4 regions of the Spongiibacter sp. genome follow, and region 1 is predicted to be linked to each of the others. Evidence: predicted binding sites of a transcription regulator. Region 1 holds the regulator's gene; each other region holds the start of a gene.
What was found. Region 1 encodes sigma-54, which starts transcription at its own class of promoters, with help from an activator protein. Its sites were predicted from a motif close to TGGCACANNNNTTGCNNT; they were not measured.

Region 1 (3,557 bases):
CGCCAGACTGATCGAATACAGCCTGAGCGATGAGGAAATTCTGCTGCAGAAAGACGCCACCATTCGCCATCAGGGTTCAAAAATCAGTGGTGACCGCATTGTGTACAGCGGGCGCAAGCAACTGGTGGTCGCCGATGGCGGCAGCCGAAGCCTCGATGGCCGCGTGCAGATGACACTGCAGCCCCAACAACCCGGCACGGAACCCCCCGAGACTGAACCGGCGCCAGAACCCGACACCGAGAGCACGCCCTGATGCCCGTACTAAAAGCCAGCCATCTCGCCAAAGCCTATAAAGGGCGAGAGGTGATCAAGGATGTGTCACTGAGCATCAACAGCGGCGAAATAGTCGGCCTGCTGGGCCCCAACGGCGCGGGCAAAACCACGTGTTTCTACATGATTGTCGGCATCGTCAACGCCGACAGGGGCCGCATAGAGCTGGATGGCAAAGATCTGACATCGCTGTCAATTCAAGGCCGAGCCCGCCACGGTGTTGGCTACCTGCCCCAGGAAGCGTCGATCTTTCGCAAACTCAGCGTCGCCGACAACATCATGGCGATTCTGGAAACCCGCAGCGACCTCAACCGTCGCCAGCGAAAAGAAAAGCTCGACGCCCTGCTGCAGGAATTCCACATTACCCACATCCGTAAATCGCCCGGCATGGCGCTGTCCGGCGGCGAGCGCCGACGCGTCGAAATCGCTCGCGCGCTGGCGACAGAGCCGAGTTTTATTTTGCTCGACGAGCCCTTTGCCGGCGTCGACCCCATCTCGGTTAACGACATACAGCACATTATTCGACACCTTCAGGCCCGCGGAATCGGCGTGTTAATCACCGATCACAATGTACGAGAAACCCTCGATATCTGCGAAAAAGCCTACATCGTCGGCGAAGGTCGTATTGTTGCCGAAGGCAACGCCGAATCCGTACTCAACAACCAGGTCGTCAGGGATATTTATCTTGGCGATAAGTTCACGTTGTGATAGGAAAAATCGGCACAGCAATTGCTTTATACGCCTATTGCAGCCGCTCTCCGGCAGGACTACACTGACCTTAAAGTGCCGCCAATCAGGCACAAATGTCTTCAGAATTTGGTGTAGTAGAAACCGCTGCCTATGAAACAATCGCTCCAGCTTAAAGTCGGTCAGCAGCTGACCATGACCCCCCAGCTGCAACAGGCGATTCGTTTATTGCAACTGTCCACCCTCGACCTTCAACAGGAAATCCAGTCTGCCTTGGACTCCAACCCGCTTCTGGAACTGGAGGAAGAAAACGACACCCCCGAGCAAGACAGCAACATCCAGTCAAAAAGCAGCGATACCAAAAACGACAGCAGCAGCAACGAAAACGAGCCCACCGCCAGCGACGCTGACAGCGAATGGGCCGAGCGCAGTGAAATACCCGAGGACCTGCCGGTAGACAGCCAATGGGATGACGTTTACCAAAGCTCCGGCCCGGCGAGCAGCGCTCCCAGCGGCGATGACGATTACAGCAATGACTACCGCCACGGCAGCTCAGATTCCCTGCAAGACCACCTTCGCTGGCAGCTCAACCTGAGTCGCCTGTCTGAAATCGATCAGTTCATTGCCGATGCCATCATCGACGCCATCGACGAAAAAGGCCGCCTGACCGTCACGCCTGAAGACTTGGTGGATGCCTTCGACAATGAAGACGTCGAAATCGAAGAAGTCCACGCCGTCCTTCACTTGATTCAGCAGTTCGACCCCCCCGGCGTCGGTGGCCGTGATTTACAGGAGTGTCTGCTTATCCAGTTGCGGCAGTTGCCCCGCGAGACGCTTTATCTGCAAGAGGCCATGCAGATTGTAGAGCAGCACATGGACCAGCTTGGCAACCGCGACTACAACCAGATTATGCGCCGCTGTCGCCTCAAGGAAGATCAGCTTCGGGATACACTGCTGCTGATCCAGTCCCTGAACCCCACGCCCGGCGATGCAATCAGTAGCGGCGATACCGAATACGTCGTCCCGGATGTCTTCGTCAGTAAAAAAGACGGCCGCTGGCTGGTGGAACTCAACCCGGATATTGCCCCGAAAATCCAAATCAACTCGCACTATGCGGCACTGGCCAAAAGCAGTACCAGCAGCGAAAAAGACTATATTCGCGACAACCTCCAGGAAGCGCGCTGGTTTATCAAAAGTCTGCAGAGCCGCAATGAAACCCTGATGAAAGTCGCCAGCAAAATCGTCGAGTATCAGCGAGGCTTTCTCGAATACGGCGACGAGGCGATGAAACCGCTGGTGTTGCATGACATTGCCGACGCCGTGGGCATGCACGAATCCACGATCTCGCGGGTCACCACCCAGAAGTACATGCATACACCGCGGGGCATTTACGAGCTGAAATACTTTTTCTCCAGCCACGTATCGACCGATACCGGCGGCGAGTGCTCATCGACCGCCATTCGCGCGCTGATCAAAAAGCTGATCGCCGCAGAAAATCCGCGGAAGCCACTCAGTGACAGCAAGATTACCGAACTGTTGGCCGAACAGGGTATCAAGGTCGCGCGGAGAACCATCGCCAAGTACCGAGAATCACTGGTCATTCCCCCCTCTAATGAGCGGAAGCGACTGGTATAGCTGGCTGCGTTAAATCGCGCAGCCCTGACCCTACGCCGGGAGGCGCAGGACGATCTGAGTGTAAAAGGAGCAAGATATGCAGATAACTGTCAGTGGTCACCACGTTGAAGTTACACCGGCACTGCGTGAATACGTCAATAACAAGCTTGCCAAACTGCAACGACATTTCGACAATATCACCAATACGGACGTTACGCTCTCAGTCGAGAAGCTGGTACAAAAAGCGGAAGCGACAGTGCATGTGGCAGGCGCGGACCTGTTCGCCACATGCGAATCGGAAGATATGTATGCTGCGATCGACAGCCTGACCGACAAGCTGGATCGCCAGTTGATCAAACACAAGGAAAAACACCTGGGCCGGTAAGCACCGGGCCGGTTTTTCCGGATACCTAATAATATGAGCCTTAATGCGATACTGAGCCAAGGACGTACCCACTGGGGTACGTCCGTAGGCAGTAAAAAACGTCTTCTTGAACAGATCTCGGTATTTGTCGCCGACGACAATAGCCAGTTCAGCGCTGACGATCTGTTCAACGAACTCCTTGCCCGAGAGCGACTGGGTAGCACGGGTATCGGTCACGGGGTTGCGATTCCCCACTGCCGAAGCCAGCAGTGTACGGCGATTACCGGCATTCTGCTGAAGCTCGCCGAGCCCATCGATTTCGAGGCCATCGACGATCAACCCGTCGACCTGGTGTTCGCACTCATTGTTCCTGCGGAAGCCCACGACGAGCACATCAAAGTGCTGGCCAGTCTAGCCAATGTGTTTAACGACGACGGCTTTCGTCAACAGCTGCGCAGCGCGGGCAGCGATGAAGCCCTGTACACTACTGCTGTAACCCGCGCGCCCTGATTGCCATGAAACTGATCATTATCAGTGGCCGCTCGGGATCAGGGAAAAGTACGGCACTTCATCAACTGGAGGACGAGGGCTTTTACGCCATCGACAACCTACCAGTTTCCCT
Region 2 (3,557 bases), on a different contig from region 1:
AGCGTTTGCAGGAAAGTCGCGCCTTTCTCTCTCGTCTGTCCCTGGCGATTCGCCAACAGTCCGATTCGGTGGAGCGCTGCCGGGAGCAGTTACGGAAAATCCGCCAGGAGTGGATGAAAGCCCGCCAGCACAGTCGCAGCATGGATCAACTTATCGAGCGTTATCGGGCCGACGAACGTCGCGATGAAGCTCGCCGTGAGCAGTCGGTCAGCGATGAATTGAGCAGCCAGCGCTTTGTCTGGCAGCGCCGCCAGCAGCAGGGCCTGAGCTAAGCCCTTTCTTGAATGGCACAGTGTTTGCTGAGTCGTGCCTGAGAGGTAGTGCCTGAGAGCATGAATATTTGCCGCCAGCATGAGGCCGCACGACAGCCGTGTGGCGCTGGTGAACCCCGTCTTACAGGATCGTATTATGAGCAGCCCGATCAGTAACGTAAGCAGTGCCCAGCCCCAAAGTCCTGCCGCAGCGCGTGGCAGTGTGACGCCCTTGAATGGCGGCAACCCCGCAGGTTTACTGCCGTTTGGGGATTTGCTGGCCAACCAGCAGGCGCTGTTGCAACAGCTGTTGGCTGCCGGCGACGGCGGTGAACTCCCCGCGGTGCTGGGAGAATTGATGCAGCAGGGTAGCGACGGCGAACTCGATCTTGAGGCCCTGGCAGAAGAGCTGGACGCGGCAGACATCGCAGGCACGATCTTGCCGCCCGACGGCAAGTTGCTGCCGGCCTCTTCCGATGCCGACGTGCAGGAGATGGATGAGGCACAGGCGGCAATCGGTGGCGTGGCCGCTGCGCTGTTTGGCTGGCGACAACTGTCTGGCGGGGAAGCTGCCGTCGGCAATGACGATGCTGTTGCCACAAAACCCACCGTTGCTGCGGTGGCTCTGAACGCCACGCAAGCGGGTGACGCCGAACTGGCGAATGCCGCCGAGTCGGCTGAGGATCGGGCAACAGGACTGCAGACCGCTTCTCGCAGCCAGCCATTGGCTGTGGAAGCCGCGCGCGGTGAGTTCGCGGCGACGATCGCTGCGACGAAGGGTGAGGCGACCGCCGAGGGTGTGGAGCGCACGGCTAATGACATTGCGGATCTCGGTCGACTGACTGCCGCCCGCAGTGGCGCCGCGGACAGTCGGAGCCCCACCCTGCAGTTAAGCATCAGTCAGCACGCGGTTGATGACCCGGCCTGGAGTGAGGCCGTGGGCGCGCGGATTCACTGGATGGCCGGTAACGGTGTTCAGAACGCCACACTGAAACTGAATCCCGAAGAGCTGGGCGGTATTCAAGTGCAGTTGAACATGCAGGGCGATAAGGCGGCGGTGCAGTTCCAGACCCAGCATCAGGACACCTGTGACTTGATAGAGAAAATGCTGCCGCGCTTGAATCACGCCATGGAGCAGCAAGGCATGCGTCTGGAAGAGGTGAAAGTGAGTCATCAACCGAGTTGGGGAGAGGCCTCACAACAGCAGGCGCAGCAACAGAGCCAGCAGTCGTCGGGCCGTTCCGGCAGCGGTTTTGCACAACTTCACACGGCCGCGGATACCCCGCATGACGGCGAGGGCGGAAGCGCCGCGCCGACCCCGCGCAATAATACCGACGGGACCCTCGACGCCTACGCATGAGCAGAGAATTTCCGACCTTCTTGAGGCGCCTTCTGGCGCCTTTTTCGTATCTGTTATCCCACCTTGTATTGCGCGAATTCCCCCTGCCAAATTATTGGCGAGAAGCGGAAAATATTTCGTAACTATCTGAAAAATATAAAATAAATCATATGGCACAGGCCTTGCAAAATAGTGCTTGAAAAGCAGGTTTCTGCAAGAAATTTGGCGCTCGGGTGCCGAACGTAAAAGGCCTTATGCATATGTTTAAAAACAAATTTGTCCTCATTGGCTTGGTTGTAGTGCTGTTGCTGGCGACCGCAGGAGGTACCTGGTTTTTCCTGAAGGGCAGCGAACCGGCTGCTGACGCAGCTGAAAGCAAAGCGGCGGCGGAAGTGTTGCCCAAGCCACAGATCATGAGTCTTGATCCATCGTTCGTGGTGAATCTCTTGAATGAGCGTGGCACTCGGTTTCTGCAGGTGGATATCGAGGTGATGAGCCGGGAGGACGGCGTCATTTCGCAAGTGGATGACTATCAGGTCATGATCCGGCACGAGCTGATCATGATGTTCAGCAGCCTGACCAAAGACCAGATCAACAGTATCGAAGGGCGCCAGCTTATTCAGCAGCGCGTTGTCGACACCATTAACGCCGTGCTCGAAAAAGAGACCGGTAAGAAAGGTGGTGTCGAGGAAGTGTATTTCACCAAGTTTGTGATGCAGTGAGGCGACAGTATGGCTGGCCTACTTGATCCGGAAGAACTCGAAGCGCTGATGGCTGAGGAGCAGAGCTCGCAAAGCTCTGGCAAGTATAACCTCGCCCGTCAGGATTACGCCGTACAGCGCTTGATTCCTACCCTGTCGTTGATTCAGTCGCAGTTTGCCAGTGCGGCCTCGACCCGGCTGCGGGAATTTGTTAGCAGTGTGGAAGGGCTGACCACTGACCGCATTACGGTCATGAAATTCGACGAGCTGCAAGGCACGCTGCCCGCGCCCTGCAGTATTTCATTGATTTCGGGAATGCCGCTCAGCAGCAATCTGATGATTGCCTTTGAATCGGAGCTGGTGTTCAACCTCGTTGACCGTTACTTCGGTGGCTATGGCGGCGCCGCCGATGCCGCGCGCGAGCAGTTTTCGGCGTCGGAGCTCAGCTTTATGGACATTCTGGTGTCCGCATTGCTGCCGGACATTGCCCTGGCCTGGAAATCGGTCATGAAAACCGCCCCGGCCATTGAGAGTCAGTCTACTGATCCCCGTCTGCTGGAAGGCTTTACCGACGCGGACTCGCTGGTGGCCACCCGCTTTCTGGTGGATATCGGCGATTTCAAAGGCGGCCTGTGGTCGGTTGTGCCCTGGAGCGCGATTGACGCGGTACGCGACAGCCTGCCCGACACCACCAAGCCCAGTAACAAAAAACCCGCAAGTGAAGAATGGCGCAGTCGCCTGGTTGAACGCATAGACGAAGTGCCTCTCGACCTGGTGGCGCAATTGGCGAAAACCCGCCTCAGCCTCAGCCGCGTGGCGAATCTGCGTCGCGGTGATGTTATTCCCCTGCCCAGTGCCGATGAGGTGCTGCTGTGTGTTGGCGAGCAGCCTCTGTTGAAAGGACGTTTTGGCAGTCATCAGGGCCAGTTGGCCGTTCAGCTTACCGGTTCGGCAGGTCGCAGCCGACCGAAACAGGAGTCGTAAACCCCATGGCGAATGATTTGAATCTGGACAAAATTCTCGACGTGAATGTGGATGTATCCGTGGAAGTCGGTCGCACCCGCATGAGTATTCGCGACATCAAGGCGCTGAATCAGGGCGCCATTATTGAGCTGGATCGTGCAGCGGGTACGCCGCTGGACGTACTGGTTAACGGCACACTCGTCGCCCGCGGTGAGGTGGTCGTGGTGAAGGAGAAATTCGGCATCATGCTCACCGAGGTGGTGGGGCAGGACGAAGAGGTTGATGCCTGATGTGGCGTCATTC
Region 3 (3,557 bases), on a different contig from region 1:
TGATCTTTGGTGAGCTGTTCCAGCTCGCCCGCTTGCAGGCGATAAATGCGCGCATCGCCCACATGAAACAGGTGGGCCGTAGCCGCTTTGATCACCAGCGCACTAAAGGTGCAGACATAGCCCCGGTCGGCATCGTGGCGGTATTCGCTGCGGCGGGTTTGCGATACCAGCCAGGAATTGCTGGCGGCGATCACCCGCTCGGCGGCGGTGCGTACCGACCAGGCTTCGGAGGTACAGAAGTAGTCATCGAGAAAGCTTTGCACGGCACTCGCACTGGCAATCTGGCTGACCGGACTGGAGCTGATGCCATCGGCGATGGCAACGGCAGCGCCCTTGAGGCTGAGCTGGGGCTCGGGGGGAATCCTCGCGGCGCAGGCGTCCTGATTGTCGGCCTTGCGCCCCTTATCGGAATACTGGCCGACACTCAGTTGCAGTCGCGGCGGTGTGGCTGCCACGTTTGCCCCGGCGACACTGGCCGGGGCGGTGGGACGGTTCATGCAGAGGTCGTCGCCGCTTTGGCAGCCGGTGCGGCAGCCACTTTGCGCTTGGCGCCGGTGCGCACATGCGTGGTGTAGAGAGTCAGGCCGGTGAACGCCAGACCGCCAACCAGGTTGCCCAGTGCGGTGGGGATTTCATTCCAGAAGAAGTAATCACCAATGGAGAATTCGCCGCCCATGATCATCGCGAAGGGGAACAGGAACATGTTCACCACCGAGTGCTCGAAGCCCATAAAGAAGAACAGCATGATGGGCATCCACATCGCCAGTACCTTGCCACTGACATGGGTGGAAATCATCGCGCCGACAACGCCCATCGACACCATCCAGTTACACAGCATGCCGCGAATGAAAATGGTGAGCCAGCCGTCCATGCCGTAGGCCGCGTAGCCCACGGTACGCGATTCACCGATACTGGCCACTTTCTCGGCAATCGCGCCGCCGTCGGTGTTGTAGCCCATCGTAAAGATGTAAGACATCATCACCGCCACGGTAAACGCACCGGCAAAGTTGCCGACAAACACCAGCCCCCAGTTGCGCAAAATTTGTGAGGGGGTGACGCCGGGGCGCTTATCCAGCCAGGCCAATGGCGTGAGCATGAAGACGCCAGTCAGCAGATCGAAGCCCATCAGGTAGAGCATGCAAAAGCCCACCGGGAAGAGAATCGCGCCGATCAGAAACACCCCGGTTTGCACCGCCACGGTTACCGCAAACACCGCCGCCAGTGCCAGAATGGCACCCGCCATATAACCGCGAATCAGGGTATCGCGGGTGGACATGTGAACCTTGGATTCACCCGCGTCGACCATTTTGGTCACGAACTCGGAAGGAACTAAATAAGCCATAGAATTAGCCTCGCTCAGCGTTTAATGCACTACTTTCGATAAATGGTTTGAAGCCGCCCAAAGCGCATAAAAAAAGCGCCCGCACTTACCCCGCTTGTTGCAGGTCAGTGTCGGACGCCTTTATCCGGATACGCTCAATGTCGATCGAAGCCAGCCTTGGCCTCGAGTGATTTACATTTCGCAAGCCTCGTGCCAATTAGGCAAAGCGGGGTAAGTTGTTGCGGAGAAAGGATTTATTGGATTCTCGGGAACGCCGCGCAATCCAACAACATGCGTTGCACTGGTGCAGACGCAGCAAACGCTGCGCCGTATTGGATCAAAACACAGTGAAATTAAGGCGCGATATGGCGCCTATAGATATGACGCCTACAAATTCAGCCTCCAGGCAATGAGCAAGGTATAACTCGCCGCCCTCGTCGAACCGAGGGCCAGTCAAGCCTGTCGCCGCAATGTTGAGCTAGCCTGCACAGTTCTGCGCTCTGCAATTGCTAGAGTCAGAACCGCTTCGCTATGATGGTGCCACCGTTCTAACCCGACTTGCTGCGCTTCCCGCTTTGTTCGCGAAGTGCCCTGTGCATTGCTGTGAACAATAACGCCTTAACCAACAACATCGCGGCATGGCTTTTTTTATTCCTTACCGCACTCTTTGCGCCATCGCTGCTGGCAGCAGACTCGCCGTGCCAGTTTCAATGGGATGCGAACGCTGCGCCGATGACCGCGCTGGCAGGTCAGTGGTGCGCACAGAGTGGCGACGCCAGCGGGCAGCTCAACGTGCCCGGCACCTGGCACAATACCCGGCTGGCAGAAGCCCGGGTGCCCGGCGATGCCGAAGTGCACTACCGCCTGACGGTGAACCACGGCGAGCTTGACCGCGCGCTGGCCATTCGCCTGCCCCGCCCCTACGACAGTTATCGCCTGCGGGTTAACGGTCGCGAGTTGCTGGCAACCGGCCGATACAGTGCTTCCGGGCACGACGAATGCTACCCGCACTACGCCCAGTTTTATGCCAGCGGCGACCAGAGCCTGATTGAAGTCGATGTTGCCAACCAGCAGTTCATTGCCGGGGGCATGCGCTCGCCCCCCATATTGGGGCTGGCCGATGACATGTATGAATGGCGGGCCAGAGAGCTGGCCATTGAAGGCTTTCAGTCCGGACTGCTGGTGTTGATGGCCTTTATCCAGCTCGGCCAGTTTGCCGCCGCGCGGCGTGTCTATGCCGCCCAGCTTTTCTTCGGATTAACCTGTTTGTCGGTGGCGGTTTTTTCCAGCCTTGGCGGCGAACAGTGGCTGAGCCTGTTGCTAGCACCGTGGCATCTGGCTCCCGACCTGCATTTGCGCTGGGCGATGATTCCCCTCGCCATTCTCGGTTTAAGCGAATTCAGCGCGCAGCTCTTTCCCGATGAGTTTCATCGCCGCCCCCGACAATACTGGCGCGCCATTACTGTCGTCTTCCTGCTGGGAAGCCTGCTGCTGCCCAGCCGCCCTCTGGCCGTGCTGTTCTGGGCAATGGAGAGCGCAGCCCTGCTGATGTCGGGTTATATCCTGTTCGCCACCTTCCGTGCCGCACGGCAGCGACGGCCCGGCGCCCTCTCTCTCACCGCGGTGTATGGCATTCTGTTTATCACCGTGATGCGCGATATTGTGGTGGATTTTCAGGGCCAGTACCTGGGCAATCTCGGCCCCACGGGCATGGTGGTCTGCCTGGTCTGGCAGGGGCTGCTGCTGGCCCGTCACAACGCCCGCGCCCACAAGCGCTCCATGGAACTGGTGCAGCAACTGGAGCAAGCGGAAGCGGTAAAAGATGAGTTTCTCGCCAACACCTCTCACGAACTGCGCACGCCGCTGCAAACCATCATCGGACTGGCCGGGCTGGACAGCCAGACCCAGGATCAACGCGGCCGCAATGCCGGACTGATCGGCGACACGGCTCGGCGGCTGGCCCTACTGGTCGATGATCTGATGGACCTCACGCGTATGCGTCATCAGGGCATACAGGTGCAGCCGATGGCGGTGTCATTGCGCGGCGAATTTGAAACCCTGCAACAGCTCTTTTCGCCGGTGATCCGGCACCGGGACCTGGAAATCCGACTGGCGCTGCCCGCTGAAGACCTGTACGTGATGGCCGACCCGAAGCGCCTGAGGCAGGTGCTGTATAACCTCCTCGGCAACGCGGTGAAGTTCACCCCGGCAGGCGAAATCTGCCTCTACGCCGAAG
Region 4 (3,557 bases), on a different contig from region 1:
TGGCGCATGGTCATCTGTCCCGGTATTTCCGTTCAGTGTGCGATGCCAACGCGCCGCTGGCAAGTCTTTGCCGCAGGCATAAAAAAAGCCCGCCGAAGCGGGCTTTCTGCGATCAGGCCCAGGCCTTATACGCTGTAGTACATGTCGAACTCAACAGGGTGAGTGGTCATGTTCAGGCGCTCGATCTCTTGTGATTTCAGCTCGATGTAAGCGTCGATCATGTCGTCGTCGAAGACGCCGCCAGCGGTCAGGAAGGCGCGGTCTGCGTCCAGAGCTTGCAGCGCTTGCTCCAGGCTAGAGGCAACAGTTGGGATTTCCGCGGCTTCTTCTGCAGGCAGGTCGTACAGATCTTTGTCAGCAGCATCGCCGGGGTGGATCTTGTTCTGGATGCCGTCCAGGCCAGCCATCAGCAGGGCTGCGAAAGCCAGGTAGGGGTTCGCAGAGGGATCCGGGAAGCGAACTTCGATACGGCGCGCTTTCGGGTTGCTGATGAACGGAATACGGATAGAGGCAGAGCGGTTACGGGCAGAGTAGGCCAGCATAACGGGCGCTTCGAAGCCGGGAACCAGACGCTTGTACGAGTTAGTAGAAGCATTGGTGAAGGCGTTGATAGCGCGAGCGTGCTTGATAACACCGCCGATGTAGTACAGCGCAGTTTCAGACAGGCCGCCGTAAGTGTCGCCGGTGAACAGGTTCTGGCCGTCTTTGCTCAGAGACATGTGTACGTGCATGCCGCTACCGTTGTCGCCGACAACAGGCTTGGGCATGAAGGTGGCAGTTTTGCCGTAGGCGTGGGCCACGTTGTGTACACAGTACTTCAGTACCTGTACTTCGTCAGCTTTCTTAACGGCAGAGTTCGGGCCGACACCGATTTCACACTGACCGGCGGTGCCGACTTCGTGGTGGTGTACTTCAACTTCCAGACCCATGTCGGTCATGGCGTTACACATGGCGGCACGCAGGTCGTGCAGGCTGTCGACCGGCGGTACGGGGAAGTAGCCGCCTTTAACGCCGGGACGGTGACCCGTGTTGCCTTCTTCGAAGCTGTTGCCGGAAACCCAGGCCGCTTCGTCAGAAGAGATGGCGTAGCTTGCGCCTTCCATAGCCACTTTCCACTTCACGTCGTCAAACACGAAGAATTCGGGCTCGGGGCCAAACAGGGCGCTGTCGGCGATGCCGGCAGAGCGCATGTAATCTTCAGCGCGCTGAGCAATGGAGCGAGGATCGCGGTTGTAACCCTGCATGGTTGAAGGCTCAACGATGCCGCAGCGGACGATGATGGTAGGCTCGTCGGTGAATGGGTCCAGAACGGAAGCTTCGTCGTCTGGCATGAGAATCATGTCTGACTCGTTAATGCCTTTCCAGCCCGCAATAGATGAACCATCGAACATTTTTCCGTCTTCAAAGAAGCCGGCGTCGATTTCGCCTACAGGCATAGTGACGTGTTGCTCTTTACCTTTAGTGTCGGTGAAGCGCAGGTCGGCCCACTTCACGTCATTATCGGCGATTAACTTCAGAGTCTTCTCTGACATTACTGACATCCTCCAACAGAGTCTTCTTAGTCGATTCGGCAAGGGGCCGAAGCTTTGCGATTATAAGTTCATTGCATTGTGCCGCATAGCGACAGCGGCTGTGAACTGCTGTAAAGCTGCATTTTCGAGCAGAGGAAATCTCTACAGTTCATGTTCGCACTCAAGGCAGCAATATGTGTGCCATATTTTTGTGCCGAAATTTTATGCAAAAGCGGTGAGAAACCGTCGGTTTGCGAGATAAGTGTGCGCGCGCACCCAAATTGTGCACCAATGTTGGGCTGGTGTGATCTAATTTGGTGCGCCATGTCTGTGGGCACTGCGCTGCGGTTGTCGGCAGAGGCTGAAGCCTCGCCCCGGAGTGGCTATAATGCGCAGCTTTTCCGCCGCGGTGCCGTCATGAAGTTTATCGTCAAGCTCTTCCCTGAAATCATCATCAAGAGCAAGCCTGTCCGCAAGAAATTCATCAAGCAGCTTCGTGATAATTTGCGCAAGCTGCTGCTGCCGATTGATCCCGAGCTGCAGATCGGTCGTGAGTGGGACCGGATTACTCTGGAAACCGGCAGCGATGACGAAGCGGTGTTGGCGTCGCTGCTGGAGGTGATGGTCAATACACCGGGAATTGCCCACATTATCGAAGTCGCCGAGTATCCGCTGGTGGATATGCACGATATTTACGAGAAGACCCGCGACGCAGTAGGCAACAGTCTGGCAGGTAAGACCTTCGCCGTGCGCTGCAAGCGGACCGGTGAGCACGATTTCAATTCCGGCGATGTTGAGCGCTATGTGGGCGGTGGCCTGAATCAGCATGTTCCCTCGGGCGGCGTGAAGTTAAAGAATCCCGACGAAGTCGTGCGCCTGGAAATTCGCAAAGACCGCTTGTATGTCGTCAAGCAGCGTCACGAAGGGCTGGGAGGGTTTCCGATTGGCGCGGTAGATTCGGTAGTGAGCCTGATCTCCGGTGGCTTCGATTCCACGGTGTCGAGCTACATGGTGATGAAGCGTGGCATGCGCACTCACTTCTGTTTCTTCAACCTCGGTGGGCGCGAACATGAAATCGGTGTGAAAGAAGTGTCGCTGTATCTGTGGCAGAAGTTCGGCGCTTCGCACCGGGTGAAATTCATCACTGTTCCCTTTGAAGACGTAGTCGCCGAGATTCTCAAGAACGTCGAAAATTCTCAGATGGGCGTGATCCTCAAGCGCATGATGATGAGGGCTGCGTCGCAGGTCGCTGCTGAGCTGGGGTCGCCTGCGCTTGTTACCGGTGAGGCGGTGGCTCAGGTGAGCAGTCAGACATTGGCCAATCTGTCGATTATCGACAAGGCTACCGACACGCTGGTACTGCGGCCGCTGATTACGGCTGACAAGCTGGATATCATCAACACGGCTGCAAAAATCGGTACCGAAGCTTTTGCGGCGAATATGCCTGAGTATTGCGGGGTGATTTCTGTGCGGCCCACGATCAAGGCCCGTCCGGAGCGCATTGCCGAGCAGGAAGCCCGGATGGATATGGGGGTGCTTGAGAGGGCGATTGCCAACGCCAAGTACGTCAATATCGATGCGCTGGCCGACGAAGAGGCGGTGAGTCACGACGTGGAAGTGTTGCCGATTCCCCTTGCCGAGGCGGTGATTCTGGATGTGCGTCATCCCGATGAAGTGGAGCGTCAGCCGCTGAAACTCGATCGCAACACGGTGCAATGTCTGCCGTTTTACGAGCTGCATCGCCGCGCCGAGGAGCTGGATCCGAAGCGGGTATATCAGCTCTATTGCGATAAGGGCGTGATGAGTCGTTTGCACGCTGCCCACCTGATGGATCAGGGATTTACCAACGTGAAGGTGTATCGTCCGTCATGAGTCAGGTTGATATGGAACGCTACCAGTGTGTCCCGCCATTGTTCGATGTTTTGGTCGAGCCCCGTTGGGGCGATCAAGACAGCCTCGGTCATATTAATCACGTCAATTACTTCAGCTATTTGGAAGAGGCCCGAGTGCGCTGGCTGGAGGCTGACGGACTTTGGGGCGACGAGC

Region 2: the regulator sigma-54 is predicted to act here: its motif matches at 1,762-1,779, upstream of AC5DB9_RS07350 (flagellar basal body-associated FliL family protein).
Region 3: the regulator sigma-54 is predicted to act here: its motif matches at 1,520-1,537, upstream of AC5DB9_RS00505 (formate/nitrite transporter family protein).
Region 4: the regulator sigma-54 is predicted to act here: its motif matches at 1,698-1,715, upstream of glnA (glutamate--ammonia ligase).

The regions. Positions count from the first base shown of each region.
Region 1 is NZ_CFHTQA010000003.1:122,702-126,258, forward strand. It holds gene lptA (lipopolysaccharide transport periplasmic protein LptA) at 1-253, shown strand, start outside; gene lptB (LPS export ABC transporter ATP-binding protein) at 253-978, shown strand; gene AC5DB9_RS02425 (RNA polymerase factor sigma-54) at 1,111-2,592, shown strand; gene hpf (ribosome hibernation-promoting factor, HPF/YfiA family) at 2,669-2,956, shown strand; gene ptsN (PTS IIA-like nitrogen regulatory protein PtsN) at 2,990-3,445, shown strand; gene rapZ (RNase adapter RapZ) at 3,451-3,557, shown strand, end outside.
Region 2 is NZ_CFHTQA010000014.1:26,642-30,198, reverse strand. It holds gene fliJ (flagellar export protein FliJ) at 1-272, shown strand, start outside; gene AC5DB9_RS07355 (flagellar hook-length control protein FliK) at 409-1,611, shown strand; gene AC5DB9_RS07350 (flagellar basal body-associated FliL family protein) at 1,851-2,312, shown strand; gene AC5DB9_RS07345 (flagellar motor switch protein FliM) at 2,322-3,275, shown strand; gene fliN (flagellar motor switch protein FliN) at 3,281-3,544, shown strand; gene AC5DB9_RS07335 (flagellar biosynthetic protein FliO) at 3,544-3,557, shown strand, end outside.
Region 3 is NZ_CFHTQA010000001.1:111,489-115,045, forward strand. It holds gene AC5DB9_RS00500 (bifunctional protein-serine/threonine kinase/phosphatase) at 1-497, opposite strand, end outside; gene AC5DB9_RS00505 (formate/nitrite transporter family protein) at 494-1,342, opposite strand; gene AC5DB9_RS00510 (ATP-binding protein) at 2,054-3,557, shown strand, end outside.
Region 4 is NZ_CFHTQA010000010.1:61,030-64,586, reverse strand. It holds gene AC5DB9_RS06025 (DUF4124 domain-containing protein) at 1-8, opposite strand, end outside; gene glnA (glutamate--ammonia ligase) at 126-1,532, opposite strand; gene thiI (tRNA uracil 4-sulfurtransferase ThiI) at 1,929-3,383, shown strand; gene AC5DB9_RS06010 (acyl-CoA thioesterase) at 3,380-3,557, shown strand, end outside.